Linked DNA regions of Nitrobacter winogradskyi Nb-255. The protein of the gene in region 1 interacts with the protein of each later gene in a pairwise test. Links are inferred from orthologs where the notes say so. Each region holds a gene or a part of one and is shown on either strand. Other genes may lie near its edges. The genes, in order: NWI_RS08670 and NWI_RS11590.

Region 1 (3,148 bases):
CGCTGCGGCTGGCGAATGGCGCACAAGCCACGCTGGTCGAAAGTTTCGTCGCGGCCGAGGGCGCCGCCGCCTATCAAGCTCACGACTCGGTCGTGTTGTGGGTCGGCGACGACGCCGTGCTGCAACATGTTCGCCTTGTCGAGGATGCCAGGGATGCCGCCAACATCTCGACCGCGATCGTGACGATCGGCGCGAAAGCTACGTTCAACTCGCTGAATCTCACCAGCGGCGCCGCGGTGAGCCGATATCAAGGCTTCATCAAGTTCAGCGGCGAGGGGTCCCATGCGGACGTGAACGGCGTTAACCTGCTCAATGGCCGCCAGCATGGCGATACGACGCTGGTGCTGGATCATGCCGTGCCGCATTGCAGCAGCAACGAGGTGTTCCGCGCCGTTCTGGACGATCAGGCGCACTCGGTATTCCAGGGCAAGATCATCGTGCGGCCCGATGCGCAAAAGACCGACGGCAGGATGATGACGCGGGCTTTGCTGCTGTCCGATAGCGCGGAAGCCGACAACAAGCCCGAGCTTGAGATTTTCGCCGATGACGTCTCGTGTGGCCATGGCGCGACGATCGGCGCACTCGACGAAAGCCTGCTGTTCTATCTGCGCGCCCGCGGCCTTTCTGAAAAGGAAGCTCAGGCGCTTCTGATCCAGGCGTTTGTCGGCGAGGCGATCGAATCCGTTGCTGATGATGGCTTGCGCGATGTTGTCATCGGGGCCGCCGAGCGGTGGCTCGCGGCGCGAGGGTGAAGGCGCATTCCGGGACTCACCGGCGTGACCGGGCTAAATCGCGCAGCACGTTTCGGCGTAGATGACCCGGTCTTTCCACGTCTTGCGGGCAGGGGACTGGAAGAACCAAAGAGGTGGATGCCCGGCACAGGGCCGGGCATGACGACAAGAGAGATAAAGAGAAAATGACCCATCCGGCGGTCGCCAACGGTTCCTATGATGTCATGCGCGTGCGCGAGGATTTTCCGGCGCTGGCGATGAAGGTTTATGGCAAACCGCTGGTCTATCTCGACAACGCCGCCTCGGCGCAGAAGCCGAACGCGGTGCTCGACCGGATGGCTGAGGCTTACAAGACCGAGTACGCCAACGTTCATCGCGGGCTGCATTATCTCGCCAACGCCGCAACCGAAGCCTATGAAGGCGGCCGCGCGCGGGTCGCCCGGTTTTTGAACGCAGGACGGACCGAAGAGATCATCTTTACGCGTAACGCCAGCGAGGCGATCAACCTCGTGGCGTCGTCATGGGGCGAGCCGAACATCAAGGCGGGCGACGAGATCGTGCTCTCCATCATGGAGCATCATTCCAACATCGTTCCCTGGCATTTCCTGCGCGAGCGCCACGGCGCCGTGATCAAGTGGGCGCCCGTCGACGACGACGGCAACTTCCTGATCGAGGAATTCGAGAAGCTGCTGACGCCGAAGACGAAGCTCGTGGCCATCACGCAGATGTCCAACGCGCTCGGCACCCTCGTTCCAGTCAAGGACGTGGTGAAGCTGGCTCATGCGCGCGACATACCGGTGCTGGTGGACGGCAGCCAGGCCGCGGTGCACCTTGCGATCGACGTGCAGGACATCGACTGCGATTTCTATGTCTTCACCGGACACAAGCTCTACGGCCCGACCGGGATCGGCGCGCTGTATGCGAAGCATGACCATCTCGTCTCCATGCGTCCCTTCAACGGCGGCGGCGAGATGATTCGCGAGGTCGCGCAGGATTGGGTCACCTACGGCGATCCACCGCACAAGTTCGAGGCAGGCACGCCCGCGATTGTCGAGTCGATCGGGCTTGGCGCCGCCATCGATTACGTCAATTCGATCGGGAAGGAACGCATCGCAGCGCACGAACACGATCTTCTGACCTATGCCCAGGAGCGGCTGCGCGAGATCAACTCGCTGCGCATCATCGGCACCGCGCGCGACAAGGGGCCGGTGATCTCGTTCGAGATGAAAGGCGCGCATCCACACGATGTCGCGACCGTGATCGACCGCGCCGGAATCGCGGTTCGCGCCGGGACGCATTGCGTGATGCCGCTTTTAGAGCGTTTCAATGTTTCGGCGACCTGCCGCGCTTCGTTCGGCATGTATAATACGCGCGAGGAAATCGATCATCTGGCGCAGGCGCTGATCAAGGCCCGGGAGTTGTTCTCATGAGCGACACTGCCGAACTGGTTGTAAACAAGACTTGTCACATGCAGACCAGCTCCGCGCTTTCCGCGGAGGAAACCGAGCGCATGGGCGCCGGCATCGTGGCCGCGCTGAAGACCGTGTTCGATCCGGAAATCCCCGCGGACATTTATGAACTCGGCCTGATCTACAAGGTTGACATCAAGGATGATCGCGCTGTCGACGTCGAGATGACGCTGACGACGCCGAACTGCCCTTCGGCGGCTGAACTTCCGATTATGGTGGAAAACGCGGTCGCGAGCGTCCCCGGCGTCGGGGTGGTCAATGTCAACATCGTCTGGGAGCCGCAGTGGGTGCCCGACCGGATGACAGATGAGGCGCGCGCCGTTCTCAATATGTGGTGACGAATTCCATCCGCTCCGATGCTATGATCGGACTTGATTTGCCGTCAGGATTGACCAGATGACAGACATGACGCCAGGCACACCAGCAACCAAGCCGAAACCCCGGCCTCGTCCGCAGGTCATGCGGCTGACTGACGCCGCCGCGACCAGAGTCAAGGAACTTGCGGCGCGAGCCGATTCAGAGATTGTCGGCCTTCGGGTGGGCATCAAGAATGGCGGCTGCGCAGGTCAGTCCTACACCGTGGAATACGCCCACGATATCAGGCCGACGGACGAAGTAGTGGAAGACAAGGGCGTTAAGATTCTGGTCGACCCCAAAGCGGTGCTGTATCTGCTCGGCACCGAAATGGACTACAAGGCCGAAAAGATGCAGGCCCAGTTCGTCTTCAACAATCCGAACCAGGTGTCAGCCTGCGGCTGCGGTGAGTCCGTGCAGCTCACGCCCGCCAAGATCGACGGCTAGAGCGTTTTCGAGCGAAGTGGATACCGGTTCGCGTGAAGAAAACGCGTTAAATCAAGATTATACAGCCTCGCTTCTGATTCCATAAGAAGCGAAAAGGTTCTAGAGCGTGGCCGGTTCGCTCGAAAACACTATCGGGTGCGACTGATT
Region 2 (3,159 bases), 610 kb from region 1 along the record:
CTGATGCCGTGACGGTGCAGGCAGCGATGCAATGAAGACCGCGACAGGTGCGGGATCGTTGGCTGAAGCGCGTAGAGGCAATCATCGAGCGGCAACAGGGTATGCTTGCGGAAGGCGACGATGATCGCCTCCTCCTCGGATGAGAGCGCCGTCGAGCGCGGATCTTTCGGTCCCGTCGGAAGGTCGGCCACCGAGGTCCGCTTCTTCCATTTTGCGACGGTCTTCTGGTTGATCCCGTAGCGTTTCGACAGCGCTCTCAGGCTCTCTTCACTATTTTGTATTGCTCGACGGATTGCCTCTGTCGTCGTGGCGCTCCCGTGAAGAACCTGTCCCATAGCGCATCCTTCCATTCTCCGGAAAATAATGCACCATCAAATGCCGGGACTGAACACCTAGGTCATCGACTCATTAAATCGCAACCAGATGCGGATTGAGGCGAGCTTGATGGAGGTGAGGAAGTTGTCGTCACGTTTGTCATATCTGGTGGCGACGGCGCGATAGTGCTTGATTTTGTTGAAGAAGCGTTCGACCAGATTGCGCTTGCGATAGAGCCGTCTGTTGAATTGCAAGGCCGCAACGCGATTTGGCATCGGCTTCACATTGGCTCTCGCGCCGCGCGCGGCCAGCGTTTGACGCAGGGCGTTGGAGTCGTAGGCCCGGTCGGCCAGCAGCACGTCGCCGCGTTCGACGGTGTCGATCATGTCCTGCGCGCTACGCCCGTCATGGGCCTGGCCTTCGGTGATCTTGAGGACGATCGGCAGGCCGCAGGCATCCACCAGCGCGTGGATTTTGGTGGTCAGCCCGCCGCGCGAGCGACCCATGCAACGGGATCGCGTCTGTTTTTTTGACCGTTGGCCGCATGTTGATGCACGCGGATCGACGACGAATCGATCATTTGGATGTCGCCATCGTAAGCCTTTGAAACAGCCGACAGAATGCGATCCCACACGCCTGCCTTGCGCCACCGGTTGAAGCGGTTCACGCAAGTGGTGTGCGGGCCGTAGCGCGCTGGAATGTCCGCCCACGGCGCACCGGTGCGCAGCCGCCAGAAAATCCCGTTCAGCACCCGCCGATCATCCACCCGTGCAACGCCGCGCGACTTGTTCGGCAACAGCGGCTGGATCACAGACCATTCAAAATCCGTCAGATCAAAACGTGCCATTCAATCCTCCCACCTCTGGAGATTGAATCACGCATCCCGTCCAAACGGAATCCCGTTTATGGGTTCGTGACCTAGAGCGTTTTCGAGCGAAGTGGAAACCGGTTTTCGGACAAGATTATGCTCGATTAAAAAATTAGCTTGGGGTCTGGTTCAACGCAGTTTGGATCAGACTCGAGAGCATGATCCGCTCATGTTGAATCGGATCGTGCTCTGGAAATTTGTCCGGCCGCTTTTCTTGCGGCGACGGGTACCCGTCATCTACTTCGCCGGAAAATGCCTCAGGCCGCGGCGGCCAGCGCTTCGCGCGCGTCCCTGCGAATGCGCTCGACCATGGCGCGCAGCCCGTTGGAACGTTGCGGCGTGAGATGCTCGCGGAAGCCGAGTTCGTCGAAGACGGCGATGGCGTCGGTGTCCAGAATGTCCTGCGGTTTCCTGCCCGAATAAAGCGTCAGCAGGATCGCGATCAGCCCTCGCACGATATGCGCGTCACTGTCGCCGACATAGGTCAGCACCGGGGCGCTGTCAGGGCCGCGGCTGGTCCGGAGCGATAGCCAGACCTGGCTGGCGCAGCCCTGCACCTTGTTGGCCGCGGAGTGCTCGGCCTCGCTCATGGGCTCAAGGGTGCGCCCGAGTTCGATGACGTACCGGTAGCGGTCGTCCCACTCTTCCAGGAGTTCAAAGTTGTCCCTGATCTCGTCGATCGTCATCACGGCCCGTGTATAGTGTGTCCCACCGGGCCAATATAGGGCCAAGGACGCATAAAATCGATACGGGTCCCGGATCTACGGGATTTGTTCCCTCGGAACGGCGTTCGGAGCGGCGAGACGCCATTCCGCCTGCAGATCCTCCGGCGTCAGGGTATCATGCTGCGCGTCGCCGGAAGCCGCCGTTTCGACGGCCGGGACGGTGTCGATCGACCCCGTATGATCGGGAGGGCGCTTGTCGGTGATGATCCGGTAGAGCTTTTTCGCGCCGTCTTGCGCGCGCTGGCCGATGACGGCCGCCGCCTGGCCGCCGACTTCGCAGGCGGCGGGCTGCCGCGTGCAGAATTGAGTCATGTCCGATACGGCAGCCGTGGCGGCCGAGACAGCCTCGGAAGCTCCGATCCGGGGAGCCTTGTTGGCCTCGGGCGCCTCATCCCTCGGCAGCAGCACGAGCACCAGCCCGAGCCAGAATGCCATGCGAAGCAGGAAAAACATGTCGCGTCCCCATGCGTCTTTGATCTTCGTCGCGTTGCGTTGAATTTCGCAATCTGTTCCCTTTCGTATCAAATGGTCCTGAATCCCCCGTTTGTCCGCCGCCGTGGGACCCAACAAAATCCTGTAAACGGCGCTCGAATTCGATTCGGCGTAAATTTTTGCTTGATGCGTGTTCGCGCCGGCGCTCGCGCCCTGCGGCGTCGCTGGTGGTCGACATCATCCTATGCGGTGATGGAAACCTTGCGTTCACCATCCGCGCCGAAGAAGGCGTTGCGAGGCGATAAAGAGCCATCCGCGTGTGCCGTTTCGTGACGAAGCGAGGTGCGCCTTAGCGTTCGCTTAAGTTCGCTCTGACACGTTGGACCCACAAAATGGGGGCGTTCCGGCACGTCGAGTGCGACGTAAGCTGAAGCGCAGGCGACGTGACCGCATTGAGCATCATCAAGGACCGTCTCGACGCGTTGCTGCATCCGTCGGCGCGATACGACGCGTTGACGCGGACGCGGCATCGAACTTTCATGGCGCCGCGGCTGCTCGTGAGCCTGGCCGCGCTCGCGGCGTTTCCGATATATCTGGCTATCCGCGGTGCGCCGACGGCGCTGGAGGTGGCGGCGTTCGCCTGGCTCGTGGTGCCGATTCTGCTGTCCTACTTTTTGTCGCGGACCGGCCGCTACGAAACCGCGCACATGCTGTCGTCGATCGCGCTCGCCGGTCTCGTCATGATGATTGCGATTCCGACCGGCGGGATTGGATCCTTCGCTACCGTGTGGCTCGTCGTGATTCCACTGGAGGCGGCGC

The links.
Region 2: the proteins of NWI_RS08670 (region 1) and NWI_RS11590 interact in binary tests that used the Escherichia coli proteins (3 or more experiments, as listed by UniProt). The link is inferred for Nitrobacter winogradskyi Nb-255 from one-to-one orthologs.

The regions. Positions count from the first base shown.
Region 1 is NC_007406.1:1,805,758-1,808,905, reverse strand. What follows is about bases 215-3,038. They hold NWI_RS08670 (cysteine desulfurase), read left to right. Parts: upstream 215-916; coding sequence 917-2,161; downstream 2,162-3,038. Other genes in these bases: NWI_RS08660 (HesB/IscA family protein), read left to right, coding at 2,597-3,001; NWI_RS08665 (iron-sulfur cluster assembly protein), read left to right, coding at 2,158-2,538; sufD (Fe-S cluster assembly protein SufD), read left to right, coding at 215-752. Also shown: more of sufD, read left to right, coding at 1-214. UniProt on the Escherichia coli protein: Cysteine desulfurases mobilize the sulfur from L-cysteine to yield L-alanine, an essential step in sulfur metabolism for biosynthesis of a variety of sulfur-containing biomolecules.
Region 2 is NC_007406.1:2,416,440-2,419,598, reverse strand. Bases 156-2,990 are described here. They hold NWI_RS11590 (SufE family protein), read right to left. Parts: upstream 1,870-2,990; coding sequence 1,441-1,869; downstream 156-1,440. Other genes in these bases: NWI_RS11580 (PAS domain-containing sensor histidine kinase), read left to right, coding at 2,784-2,990; NWI_RS11585 (DUF5330 domain-containing protein), read right to left, coding at 1,945-2,361; NWI_RS11605 (IS481 family transposase), read right to left, coding at 156-335. Also shown: more of NWI_RS11605, read right to left, coding at 1-155; more of NWI_RS11580, read left to right, coding at 2,991-3,159. UniProt on the Escherichia coli protein: Participates in cysteine desulfuration mediated by SufS. Cysteine desulfuration mobilizes sulfur from L-cysteine to yield L-alanine and constitutes an essential step in sulfur metabolism for biosynthesis of a variety of sulfur-containing biomolecules.